Linked DNA regions of Sphaerotilus microaerophilus. The protein of the gene in region 2 binds, or shares a complex with, the protein of the main gene of each other region. Links are inferred from orthologs where the notes say so. Each region holds a gene or a part of one and is shown on either strand. Other genes may lie near its edges.

The links.
Region 1: scpB (region 2) and NGK70_RS19150 share a complex: the UniProt entries of both Bacillus subtilis proteins name them as parts of the cohesin-like complex. The link is inferred for Sphaerotilus microaerophilus from one-to-one orthologs.

Annotation. Positions count from the first base shown.
Region 1 is NZ_AP025730.1:4,483,798-4,490,199, reverse strand. What follows is about bases 3,619-6,402. They hold NGK70_RS19150 (segregation and condensation protein A), read right to left. Parts: upstream 5,543-6,402; coding sequence 4,694-5,542; downstream 3,619-4,693. Other genes in these bases: NGK70_RS19140 (CYTH domain-containing protein), read left to right, coding at 5,869-6,402; NGK70_RS19145 (DUF3460 family protein), read right to left, coding at 5,560-5,760; NGK70_RS19155 (Dyp-type peroxidase), read right to left, coding at 3,702-4,604. Also shown: NGK70_RS19165 (EAL domain-containing protein), read right to left, coding at 1-1,572; NGK70_RS19160 (FecR domain-containing protein), read right to left, coding at 1,569-3,353. UniProt on the Bacillus subtilis protein: Participates in chromosomal partition during cell division. May act via the formation of a condensin-like complex containing Smc and ScpB that pull DNA away from mid-cell into both cell halves.
Region 2 is NZ_AP025730.1:4,361,909-4,368,263, forward strand. The notes cover bases 1,383-4,119. They hold scpB (SMC-Scp complex subunit ScpB), read right to left. Parts: upstream 3,258-4,119; coding sequence 2,508-3,257; downstream 1,383-2,507. Other genes in these bases: NGK70_RS18610 (pseudouridine synthase), read right to left, coding at 1,383-2,497; NGK70_RS18620 (RluA family pseudouridine synthase), read right to left, coding at 3,596-4,119. Also shown: ndk (nucleoside-diphosphate kinase), read right to left, coding at 1-176; more of NGK70_RS18610, read right to left, coding at 320-1,382; more of NGK70_RS18620, read right to left, coding at 4,120-4,810; NGK70_RS18625 (outer membrane protein assembly factor BamD), read left to right, coding at 4,871-5,689; DNA repair helicase YoaA, read right to left, coding at 5,697-6,355. UniProt on the Bacillus subtilis protein: Participates in chromosomal partition during cell division. May act via the formation of a condensin-like complex containing Smc and ScpA that pull DNA away from mid-cell into both cell halves.

The DNA.
Region 1 (6,402 bases), 120 kb from region 2 along the record:
CTTGGCGCTGCGCGCGGGATCGCGGCCGCGTTCCTTGCCACGCTCGCGGCCGCGGCTGCCGAGGTGGGCCGGGCGCACCGGGCTGGCAATCAGGCGCACGAGGCGGGGCTGCGGCGGGGTGTCCAGGCGCAGCGGCTGCTGCAGCTGCACGACCTCGCGGTCCTCCAGGCAGGCGCCCAGCGCGGCTTCGAGCACCTGTGCGTCGCGCGGGGTCAGGTGCAGCAGGGTGCTGACGTGCAGTCCCTGCACCCTCGCCAGGGTGTCGCCCACCAGCCGTTCCGCGCTGGGGTTGAGGTAGCGCACGCGCAGCTGGGCGTCGATCGACAGCACGCTGTCGGTGATGGCGCGCAGCGTTGCGTCGGCCTGGCCCTGGGCGTGGGCGAGGTCGTCGCGCGCGCCCTGCAGCTCGGCGGCCCGCGTGAGCGTGAAGGCGATCACCAGCCCGGCCGTCAGCGCCATGGCGGGCAGCCACACCTGGGTGCCCACCAGCAGCGCGGCGCTGCCCAGCCAGGGCAGGGGCAGGGCCAGCAGCAGGCGCCGCCCGCGCAGGTGGCTGCGGCGCCACTGCAGCAGCAGGGCCAGCAGCAGCATCGGCAGCAGGTTGGCCGCTGCCACGACGGACTCGTCCGCCGGCACGATCAGCTGGCGGTGCTGCAGCGCGTGCAGCAGCTGGGCCTGCCACTGCACGCCGCTCCAGGCGGTGCCGGGGGCCGCGGCGGGGCTGGTCACCGGCTGGTCCAGCCCGTGTGCGGTGACGCCCACCCAGATGATGCGGCCGGACACCGCCGTGGCGGCCAGGGGGTCGCGCAGCAGCTGCAGCGCCGACAGCCGCGGCACCTCGACCTGGTGCAGCGGCTGCAGGCGTTCCTGGTGCCGGCTCCAGGCGGTGGGGTTGCCGCCGGACCGGGTGCAGGGGCTGGTGAGGGTGTTCGGGCGGGTCAGCGGATCCGGGCCGTGGACCTGGCCGGCCGCGCCGGGGTCGGCGACGCGCCACACGGCCAGGGCGAAGGTTTCCCAGCAGCGCTCGCCCAGGCCGGCCTGCAGGTGCAGGCGGCGCACCAGGCCGTCGCCATCGATCTCCGTGTCGACGTGGCCGAGCCCGCCGGCACCGGCCTGCAGCTCGGGCAGGGGCAACCCGGCACGCAGGCCGCGGCCGGCCAGCGGCTCGAAGGGAGCCACCGGCAGCACGACCCGGCCGCTGTGGCGGATCGCCTCGGCCAGGCGCCGGTCATCGGCGAGCGCACCGGCATCGCTGAACAGGATGTCATAGCCGATCGCCCGCGCGCCGCTGGCGGCGAGGCGGTCGATCAGCTCGGCATGCAGTGCGCGGGGCCAGGGCCAGCGGCCGAGGGCCTGCAGGCTGGCTTCGTCGATGGTGACGATGAGCTGTTCGTCGGCCACCACGCTGCGGTCGCGCACGCCCTGGGTGGCACGTGCCGTCAGGTCCCAGGCGAGGCGGTCCAGCCGCTCGAGCAGCGGGCTTGCCGGGCCCAGCAGCAGGGCGATCGAGGCGACGGCCACCCACCAGGGGTGGCGCACGCTCCACAGGCCCAGGCGCTGAATCCACTTCATCGCGGCGGCGCGAAGCGGGCGCAGGCCGGCGCCGGGCCGGCCCCGGTGGGCGGCAGGCTGTTCAGGTCGGTGCGGACGGTCAGGTCCTCGATGCGGTCGCCCAGGCGCCAGCGGCCCACCTCGACGTGGTGGGCCGGGCCCCAGGCCACTGGTCGGCCCGCCACTGGCCAGGAGCCCACGCGCAGGTGGTAGGTGCCGGCGGCGGGGAGCGGGAGGGCGGCCGTCTGGCCATGCCGGGGCTCGTCCAGCAGCAGCTGGGTGAAGGCGGCGTCGCGCGCCACCTGCAGGCGCACCGGGGCGCGCTCCTCGCTGCGCCAGTGCAGCCGGAGCTGGCGGTCGATGTCGATGCCCACCAGGTCGGGCGCGCCCGCGGCCAGTTCCAGCGGCTGCACGGCGCTCCAGGGGCCTTGGTCGTCACCGGCGAGGCTGGCGATGCGCCACTGGTAGCGCCCGGGCATCAGGTCGGGCAGGGCGCAGGCCAGGCCGGCGGCCGTCAGGTCGGCCAGCGGAGCGGCAAAGCCCGCCGGACCGGCGATCTGCACGCGGTACTGCATCGGAGCAGGCGCGGCGCCGGCCTCGACGGCCCCTGCGGCCGGGCGCCAGCGCAGCGTGCCGGACTGGCGCGTGACCGGCGCCAGGCTGCGCGGTGCCTGGGGCTCGGGGGGGGCGGGCTGGGTGTCGAGCAGCAGGGTGGTGTCGGCCTGCAGGCCTTCCAGGCCCTGGGCGTCGATGGCGCGCACGCGCAGCCGGTAGCGCCCGTCACGCAGGGGCGGCAGTGCCTGGCTGGGCGTGGTGCTGACGCGGTCGGCCAGCGTGGTGCCGTCCTCGCGGCCCTCGCCATCCAGTGTCGCGAGTTGTACGCGGTAGGCCTGCGCTCCGGGCAGTGCGGGCCAGTTGAGCGTTGCCGCGGCCTGTTCCCAGCGCGTGGGGATCCCGCCAAGGCGGGGGGCACCCAGCAGGGGGCGGGGCCGCAGCGGGGGCGCCTGGACCGTGGCCATCGACCCGGTGGCGCGCTCCAGCCGGACCTTGCCGCGCGGGTTGCCCAGCTCGACGGCGCCATCGAGCACCTCGCTGCGGGTGCTGTGGGCGTCGGCGGAGATGCGGAAGTCGGTGCCGCGCACGGCCGTGATGGCCGATGGGGTCTGGATCTCGAAGCGCCCGCCTTTGGCGCGCAGGGGATGCACGGCGTTCTCCAGCCGGCCGCGTTGCAGTTCGATGCGCAGCATCAGCGCGCCGTTGCCCACCGTGCCGGCCTGGGCCAGGCGCAACTCGGTGTCACTGCGCACCAGCACCTGCGAGCCGTCGGACAGCTGCAGTGCCGCGCTGGCCTGGGCCTCTGTTTTCAGCCGGGCCCCGGCGCTCAGCCGGGTACCGGCGGTGGCCGCCTGCCAGCCCAGGCCCTGGCCCAGGTCCACCTGCACCTCGCCGGTCAGCGCGCTGATCTGCACCGTGCTGCTGCTCAGCCGCAGCCAGGGGCGCGGGATGCGCAGCGTGCTGCCCGGCGGCAGGCGCCGGTCGTCGGCGATGTGGTTGTGCGCCACCAGGCGCGGCCAGTAGCTCATGTCCAGCAGGAAGCGCTCGGACAGGTTCCAGGGGTTGTCGCCCGTCTGGACGGTGTACAGGTAGTCGTCGGCCGCCTGGGCCGTCGCGCCCGCGGTGAGGTGCATCACCATCAGGAGCAACCAGGCCGGCAACGGCCGGCCACCCAGGCCAGGCACCGCCATCGGTCGGCCGGCACCGGTGGACCGGCAGGAAGCGCCGAGTCGAGTCACAACGGTCATGTTTGTCTTCTCTGCCAGTAGCAGGTGATGGCGATCGCCGGACGTGCCCGCACACGCCCGTGCCCCCGTGGGGCTCTTTGACTTCACGCCGCATCGCAGGCCCCATTCAGGACCGCGCGCCATCCGTTGGCAGCAGGGGCAGCGGGGTGGGTCAGCGGCAAACCGAGCGAGGATAGCCGCGCGGCCCCCTGCCCACCGTGCATGGAGGCATGTCCTGAAACGATAAATTGCAACTTCCCGTCACCCCGGGCGCGTCAAGGGGTGGTCCTGGCTCGCGAGGGGCCGTGCCGCGGTGCGCCAGGGGTGGCGGCACTGTCGCGCGCAGGCGACGCTCTGCGGCGCGCAGGGTCAGGCGGTGAGCCTGACGGCGCGCAGGTCCAGGCCCCCTTCGGGGCGCATGGGTGGGCACCAGAAGGTGGCGCCGCCGACGGGCCGGGTGAACTGGAACAGGGCGTCGACGATGCCGTCCTCGGCACCGGCCATGCGCGCGAGCTGGGCCTCGAAGGCATCCAGCCGGGCGGCAAAGGCGGCGAAGAGCAGGCCGCAGGCGGCGCCCTCGGCCCAGGGCATCGAGCGGCGCAGCACGAAGGCCTCGGGGTCGAAGCTCTCCTGGGCGGTGCGCTGCACGTGGGCGCTGGGCGGGACGTCGTCGAGCTCCTCGTTGTCGCTGCGACGCCGGCCGATGGCGTGGTCCTGCTCGGCGGCGGACATCGCGTCGAAGCGCGCCATCGAGTGCAGCCATTGCTGCACGGCCACGAAGCTGGCGCCGTCCAGCCCCGGCCCCGCGCCCTGCACGAAGGCGGTGGCGGGTGCGGCGTCGCCGCTCGGGTTTTCGGTGCCGTCCTCGTAGCCGGTGAGGTCGCGTCCGCCCTGGTGGCAGAAGGCAGCCAGCTCGTGTCGGGGCTCGAAGGCCATTGCCAGCCGGGCCTGCCAGGCGCGCCCGCGCAGCAGCAGCTCACCGGGCTCGCCGCCGCGCAGCCAGAGCCACAGCGCCGCCGGGCTGGCGGGCAGCTCGACGCGGGCGCCGGCCGGCGCGGTGAAGGGGCGCAGGCCCGGAACCGCCGCACCCAGCGTTGCGATCAGGCCGGCACCCAGGCCGACGACGGTGTCGCGCCCGTCGGCCTGGCCGGCCAACTGCGTGAGCGCGGCGCGCGGGTCCACGCCGGGGTGAAGCTCGAAGCTGAGGTAGCGCGCGTGCGCGGGGACCGGGTCGAGGATGCCGGCCTGGTGCAGGCTCGTGCTCTGGCTCATGCGGGGCTCCACAGGGGGAATGGCGGCGAGTGTACGGAGCCGGGCGGGCTCGGGTGGACAGGCTCCGGTGGTCGGCGAGGGCGGTTGGATCAAGCGGGCTGGTACGCCAGGCGCACGTAGATCGGCGCGAAGGCCTCGGCCTGGGTGATCTCCAGCAGGCGCTCGCGAGCGAGTTCAAGCATGGCGATGAAAGTGACCACCAACACCTGGGCGCCGCGCTCGGGCTCGAACAGCTCCTGGAACTCCACGAAGCGCCGGCCGTGCAGCGTGCGCAGCAGGATGCTCATGTGCTCGCGCACGGAGAGCTGCTCGCGCGAGATGCGGTGGTGCTGGGTCAGCCTGGCGCGCTTGAGCACCTCGGCCCAGGCCTCCTGCAGATCGGCCAGGTGGACGTCCGGGAAGCGCGGCTCCAGCGCCTGCTCCATCGTCACCTGCACGCGCAGGAAGTCGCGCCCCAGTACGGGCAGCGCGTCGAGCTGCGCGGCGGCCAGCTTGATGCGTTCGTACTCCAGCAGCCGGCGCACCAGCTCGGCACGCGGGTCCTCGGCCTCCCGACCCTCGTCGCTCTTGCGCGCGGGCAGCAGCATGCGCGACTTGATCTCGATGAGCATCGCCGCCATCAGCAGGTACTCGGCAGCGAGTTCGAGGTTGCTGCGCCGGATCTGCTCGACGTAGTCGAGGTACTGCCGGGTGACATCCGCCATCGGGATGTCGAGGATGTTGAAGTTCTGCTTGCGGATCAGGTAGAGCAGCAGGTCCAGCGGCCCCTGGAAGGCCTCCAGGAAGACTTCCAGCGCATCGGGCGGGATGTACAGGTCGGTGGGCAGCGCGAACAGCGGCTCGCCGTACAGGCGCGCCACCGCGACGTGGTCAACCACCTCGGGCAGGCCATCGGGCGCCACCGGCACCGCCGGCGGGCTGTCGGGGGCAGCCGCCATCCGGGCAGATCAGGGGGTCAGGCCTTGGTCTGGTAGACGTAGGGCTGCTGGGCGACGACCGCCTCGTCGTAGTCGGCCTGGGCGCTGCGGTCCTGCTCACGGTCCCACAGCAGGGCACGGCCTTCGCGCTGGCGGGCCTCCAGCGTCGGGTCCTTGCGCTTGAGCTCCTCGATGAACTGCGTGGTCTCGGATAGGTAGGGCTTCCAGAAGAGCGGCATGGTGCGGGCCTGAACGGGTTGCGGGAGGATTCGGGGCCTGCGCGGCGCAGGACAGCTCGCCATTTTACGGTGGCGCAGGGCGTGTGCGGGGCCGGCACAATCGCCGCCATGCACGAGATCGAACTCAAGTTCCAGGTGGCGCCGGCGGCGCTGCCCGCGTTGGCGCACTGGCTGCAGGCACGGGGCGCTGGCTGCGTGGCGATGCGGGCGCGCTACTTCGACCACCCGGATCGCCTGCTCGGCCGCGCCGGCTTTGCGCTGCGGCTGCGCCGCGAGGGCGGGCAGTGGGTGCAGACGCTCAAGGGCCGCGGCGATGGCGTGATGCAGCGCCTGGAGCACAACGCCACCGTGGCGGACCCGGGCGGTGCGCAGGCGCCCGCCCTCGACCTGGCCCGCCATGCCGACAGCCCGGCCGGGCAGGCGCTGACCGCGCTGCTGGCGGCGGCGGGCTGCGGTGTCGAGGCGCTGCAGCTGCAGTACGAGACGGACTTCGAGCGCCTGGTCTGGACCGTGCGCCACGATGGCGCCGAGATCGAGGTGGCGCTGGACCGGGGCGTCATCCGGGCCGATGGGCGCGAGCTGCCGATCGCCGAACTGGAGTTCGAGCTGCTGAGTGGCACGCCGGCGGCGCTGCTGGCCTTC
Region 2 (6,355 bases):
AACGGGCGGGCCTTGTGCACGGCGTAGAACTGCTCGGCGTCGGCACGCGACAGCTGCACCAGCTTGGCGGCAGCGATCTTCAGGCCGGCGCCTTCAAAGCGGGCGTAGATCTGGCCGATGACGTTCTTGGCGACGGCGTCGGGCTTGATGATGGACAGGGTGCGTTCGATGGCCATGGAGAGCTCCTGAAAAAATGAAGCAAGGCGGCACCTGCCGCCTTGCAAGGCAAAGCCGTTGATTTTAGCCCGCGGCGCCGGTCAGTCCGGTGACGCTGGAGCGCCGCCACGCGCTGATGCGGTGAGCCTGGGCCCCGGACCGATCAGCGCCGACGGCCGCCGCCGCGGTTCTTGCCCTGGCCACCACCGGGACGGCCGAAGTAGGCATCGGCCCCGATGTAACCCACCGAGGTCTGCATCGGGTCGGGCTGCTTGGGCTCGCCCTTGCGGCGCGGCTCCGGGCCGGACCGGGTGTCCTGGTCGGACGGGCGGCCAAAGCCTGACACGATGCGCTTGGAGCCGGTGGCAAAGCGCCGGTCAAAGGTCTGCTCCAGCGGGTTGGGGATGCGCAGCGGGATGTCGTCGTCGTAGTCATCGCCGCGGGTCTCGCGCTGGTCACGCGGCTCGCGGGTTTGCTCGCGCGGATCGCGTGTCTGATCGCGCTCGAACTGGCCCGGCTGACCGCCATTACCGCCGCCGAACTTGCCCTGGCCCTGGCCCTTGCCGCGCTGCTTGCCCGGCCCTTGCTGGCCCTGACCCTGGCCACGGCCGCCCTGCCCGCCCTGGCCACCACCACCCTGCTGGCCCTGCTGCGCCCCCTTGGGCCCGCCGCCACCATGCTGGGCACCGCGCCCGCGGCCCTTGTCGGAGCGCTCGCCACGCTCCGGCCGCTCGCCGCGCCCGCCCGGCTCTCCACGCGCGCCCTGCTCGCCACGCGGCCCCTGGTCGTTGCCGGCCAGGCGGCGGATCTGGCGCACGTCCTCGTCATCGAGCTCGACCCAGACGCCGCGCTTGAGCCCGCGCGGCAGCACCACGGTGCCATAGCGGATGCGGATCAGCCGGCTCACCGCCATGCCCACGCTTTCGAAGAGCTTGCGCACCTCGCGGTTGCGGCCCTCGGTGATGACGACGCGGTACCAGTGGTTGGCCCCTTCGCCGCCACCATCCTCGATGGACTTGAAGGCAGCGGCCTGACCTTCGATCTCGACCCCGGTGAGCAGCTTGTCGCGCGCCACCTCGTCGAGCATGCCAAGCACACGCACGGCGTACTCGCGCTCCACGCCGAAGCGCGGGTGCATCAGCTGGTTGGCCAGGTCACCCGAGTTGGTGAACAGCAGCAGGCCCTCGGTGTTGATGTCCAGCCGGCCCACCGACAGCCACTTGCCGTTGGGCAGGCGCGGCAGATGGCGGAACACCGTCGGGCGGCCCTCCGGATCGTGGTGGGTGACCACCTCGCCCACCGGCTTGTGGTACGCCACGATGCGCGCCGGCGGCGGCGCGATGCGCACCTTGATCGGCTTGCCGGCCAGCTTGATCTGGTCACCGCGGGCGATGCGCATGCCCACGTGGGCCACCTCGCCATTGACCGTCACCTGGCCCTGCTCGATGAGCTGCTCCATGTCGCGGCGCGACCCGATGCCCGCCTGCGCCAGCACCTTGTGCAGCTTGGGCGCCTCGGGCTCGGGGCGCAGCACGCGCTTGCCCGGATCCTCGTCGGGCGCAGCCTCGCCTTCACTGTCGTAGTTGCCGGTGACAACGTCGCTGAAACGGGCCTGCGCGTCCACACGCGGCAGCGCCGGCTCGGCGGACGCGCCCTCCTCGGGGGCATCACCGAGCGTGAAGATCGCCGGCGCGGCCTCTTCGGCAGCAACGCCTTCACCGGCGGCACGCTCGCCGCCCTCGCCGCGGCGCCCACGGCGGCGGCCCCGCTCGCGGCGACGCTCGCCCTGGGCCTCACCCTGGTCGTCGCCCTGGCCTTCGGCCCGTGCACCGGCCTCTGCCACCGGGGCCGCTTCGGCAGCCACGGCCGGAACCTCCTGCGCGGCGACCGGCGCCGGCTCGGCTGCCACGACCTCCGTCACCACCGCATCGGTCGACACCTCCGCGGCGACCACCTTCTTGCGGCTGCGCGGCGCGCGCTTGGCGGGCGCGGCCGGCTCCACATCGGCCGGCGGCACGGCCGCCTCAACCGAGGCCGCGATCGGGGCCGCGATCGGGGCCTCCACAGGAGCCACCACGACCTCGGCCGCCGTCGGGGCGGCCGCCGTCTTGCGGGCCCGGCGCGGCTTGACCGGCGCCTCGGGGGCCACTTCGGGCACCGCCACGGGCTGCGGTTCGGCAGCGGCCACGGCGACCGGCTCGGCGGCCACCTCGGTGGTCGCTTCGGAGGTCGGTTCAACCTTGCGGGTCGTGCGGCGGCGCTTGGGCGCGGGCGCGGCTGCAGGAGCCTCGGCACCGGCCTGCGGATGCGGGTCTTGGGATTCGGAAGTCATGTCGTTCATGCGTGCAGCCTCAGGCTACGGAGCCCCCAGCCGCGGCATCGGGCCGCTCCTGGATGGCGGGAAGGGGAGCGTCGATGGCAGAACCATCGGCGGGGGCATCACCTGCCTCATCGGCCGGTGATGCGGAAGAAGAGCGATCCGGCGCTTCGAGCACGTCGGCAGCCGGGAGCGCCACCTCGTCCAGCAGCGAGGCCTGCTGCGGCAGGCGCTGGGCCAAGTTGGCGAGCGCCGACATGGGCGCCACGCCCGGTGCAGCCGCCATTTCGGGCAGCTGGTCCAGCGACTTCAGCCCGAGGTCGTCCAGGAACTGCCGTGTCGTGGCGTACAGCGCCGGGCGGCCCGGGGCCTCGCGGTAGCCGATCACGTCGATCCAGCCGCGGTCCTCCAACTGCTTGACGATCTGGGTGCTCACCGTCACGCCACGGATCTCCTCGATGTCGCCGCGCGTGACCGGTTGGCGATAGGCAATGATGGCCAGTGTCTCCAGCACCGCCCGCGAGTAACGCGGCGGTTTCTCGGGGTGCAGCCGGTCCAGGAAGAGGCGCATCTCGGGCCGGCTCTGGAAGCGCCAGCCTGAGGCAATATTGACCAGCTCGACGCCGCGGCCTGACCAGTCACGCACCAACTCGTCGAGCAGCATGCGCAGGGTATCCGCACCCAGCGCGCCATCGAACAGCGCCCGCATCTCGCGCAGCGGCAAGGGCTGCTGCGCGCAGATGAGCGCGGTCTCCAGGACGCGCTTCGCATCCCTCGTGTCCATCCGTTCGTCAGTCTGATGAGCCCGTCTTGCCGACAGGCGGTAATCAGGGCACAAGTCCCTGTGGTTCGATCACCCTACCGGACTCGACCCTCTCGCCACGCGGAGGTCTGAGCCGGCTCATTGCTTCGGCGGGCCATGGCAGGCTCACCGGCATCGACACCTGCCACCCGGCGCCATCCGCCTCGGGTCGGCCAGGGGCCGTCGTTTCTTGGTTCCAGCGTGCTGGGATCTGCACTCCCGCCCTGCGTGCCCGTCGGTCGGGCCGTGTGTACCAGGAGCGGTTGCGCCTCGGTGTCTTCAAATGCCCGCCCAGATCGGCTTGACCGGCGCAGACATCCTCATGCGTCACGTTTTTCCAGCATTGTAGCGGCAGCGCGCAGTACCGCCGGGCCTAGCTGCTGCCAGGCCGTCGCCAGATCGGGGGGCAGTGCGGCGGAAAAGACACGCCAGCCGCCCAGCACCGGGTGCTCGAAGGACAGTCGCGCCGCGTGCAGGGCCTGCCGCGCCAGGCCCAGCTGGGGCCGCCCACCGTAGAGCGCATCGGCCACCAGCGGGTGGCCGATGGCCGCCAGGTGCACGCGGATCTGGTGCGTGCGCCCGGTGTGCAGGCGGCAGCACCAGGCGCTGACCCAGGCGCCGGCCGATGCGCCACCACCGCCGGTGGCCAACGAACCGGCAGGCAACTCGACGCTGGCCAGGCAGTGCGCGTCGGTGCGCGCCGGCTTGCCGGCCGGGTGCACCGCCATGCGCACACGCGACACCGGGTCGCGCCCCACCGGCCGGTCGATCACCTCCAGGCCGCTGGCATGGCGCCCATGCGCCAGCGCCAGGTACTCGCGCCGCACCTCGTGCGCCGCGATCGCGCGCACCAGCGCGGTCTGTGCCACCAGCGTCTTGGCCACCACCATCAGGCCGGAGGTGTCCTTGTCCAGCCGGTGCACGATGCCCGCGCGCGGCAGCAGCGCCGCGCCAGCGTGGTGGGCCAGCAGCCCGTTGAGCAGCGTGCCGGACCAGTGGCCCGCCGCCGGGTGCACGACGAGCCCGGCCGGCTTGTCGACCACCAGCAGGTGTTCGTCCTCGAACACGATGGACAGCGGCAGCGGCTCGGCCTGGAAGGCCGTACTCTGCGCGGTGGGCCGCAGCAGCACCTCGATCACCTGCCCGACCGACACCTTGCGAGACGGCTTGGTCTGCACCAGGCCGTCGCAGCGCACCAGGCCATCGGCAATCAGTTGCTGCAGGTGGCTGCGCGAGAACTCCGGCGCCAGCGCCACCAGCCAGCCGTCCAGCCGCTGGCCGTGCTCGGTCACCTCGACGCGGGCCTGGCGTTGCTCCCCACCGTGCGCCGCCTCGCCATCGGCCGCCCCGGGCAGGCCGGCATCACCGCCCGCGGGGGAGTCCTCTCCGCCATCCTCATCCCCGCCCTCGTCAAGGGCCACACCCTCATCCAGCCCGTCCACCTCGTCGGCGACGGCGGCACGCGCCTGCCCGGGTGCGCGATCACCCGCCCCGCTCCCGGGAAGCCCTGCCCCGGCGCGCGCACTGCGCTTCATATAATCCTTCACTCGATGGGTCACAGGCGCAGCCAACCAAGGCTGCGACACAGGAAACACATGTTCAAGCTCAGTGCGGGCCTGCCCGCCCGGACCGCCGCGTGGGTGATGGCGGCGCTGCTGGCGACGCTGCTCGGCGCTTGCGCAACCGACCCCAAGAAGGGCGACGATGCCAAGGCCGTCGCCAAATTGTACGAAGAGGCCCGCGAGGAGGCCGCCGCCGGCGCCTACGACGCCGCCATCAAGCTCTATGAGCGCCTCGAAGGTCAGGCCGCTGGCACGCTGCTGGCCCAGCAGGCCCAGCTGGAGCAGGCCTACCTGCTCTACAAGCAGCAGGAGAAGGCGCGCGCGCTGTCGGTGGTCGAGCGCTTCCTCAGGCTGCACCCCACCAGCCCGGCGGCCGACTACGCGCTGTACCTGCAGGGGCTGATCAACTTCAACGACGACCTGGGCCTGTTCGGCAACCTGATCAAGCAGGACCTGTCCGAGCGCGACCAGCAGGCCTCGCGCGACGCCTACTCGGCCTTCAAGCAGCTGGTCGAGCGCTTTCCGGAGTCGAAGTACGCGCCCGACGCCGTGCTGCGCATGAAGTACATCATCGCCACGCTGGCCGGCTACGAGGTGCACGTGGCGCGCTACTACTACGAGCGCGGCGCCTACGTGGCCGCCGCCAACCGCGCCCAGCAGGCCCTGCAGGACTACCGCGGCGTGCCCGCGGCCGAGGAGGCGCTGTACCTGATGGTGGCCAGCTACGAGAAACTCGGCCTGCCGCAGCTGCGCGATGACGCCCTGCGCGTGCTGAAGAACAACTATCCGAAGAGCGCCTGGCTGCAACGCGGCTACGAGGTGCAGCAACAGAAGGGCTGGTGGCCGTTCTGATCTGACGCTATGCGGGCTCCCGCAGCGTGGCGAGCCAGTCCAGCGCCTCGGCCTCGTTGTCCACCAGGCCCATCGGCGGCAGCGCAGCCAGCAGGCGCTGGCCGTAGCCCATCGTCACCAGCCGGCTGTCGCACACCGCCAGCAGGCCCCGGTCGGTCTCGCTGCGGATCAGCCGGCCCGCGCCCTGCTTGAGCGCGATCGCCGCCTCGGGGATCGAGTGATCGGCAAAGGCATTGCCGCCCTCGGCCTCGATGGCGCGGCAGCGTGCTTCCACCAGCGGGTCGTTCGGCGGTGGGAAGGGCAACTTGTCGATCACCACGCACTGCAGCGCCTCGCCCGGCACGTCGATGCCCTCCCAGAAGCTGTGCGAGCCCACCAGCACCGCCCGCGGCGCGGCCAGGTACTGCGCCAGCAGCGCCCGCTTGGACGACTCGCCCTGCACGAAGACCTGCAGTGGCGGATCCACCTGGGCGAGCTGCTCGCGCAGCCCCTGGCCGATGGTCTGCAGCGCCCGCAACGTGGTGGTCAGCACGAAGGTCCGCCCGCCCAGCGCCTGGGCGCAGCGGGCCGCCAGGCGCGTCACCGCTGCCGGGTGACCCGGGTCGCTGGGACGGGGGAAGCGCCCCGGCACCAGCAGCCGCGCATGGCGGGGGTAGTCGAAGGGGC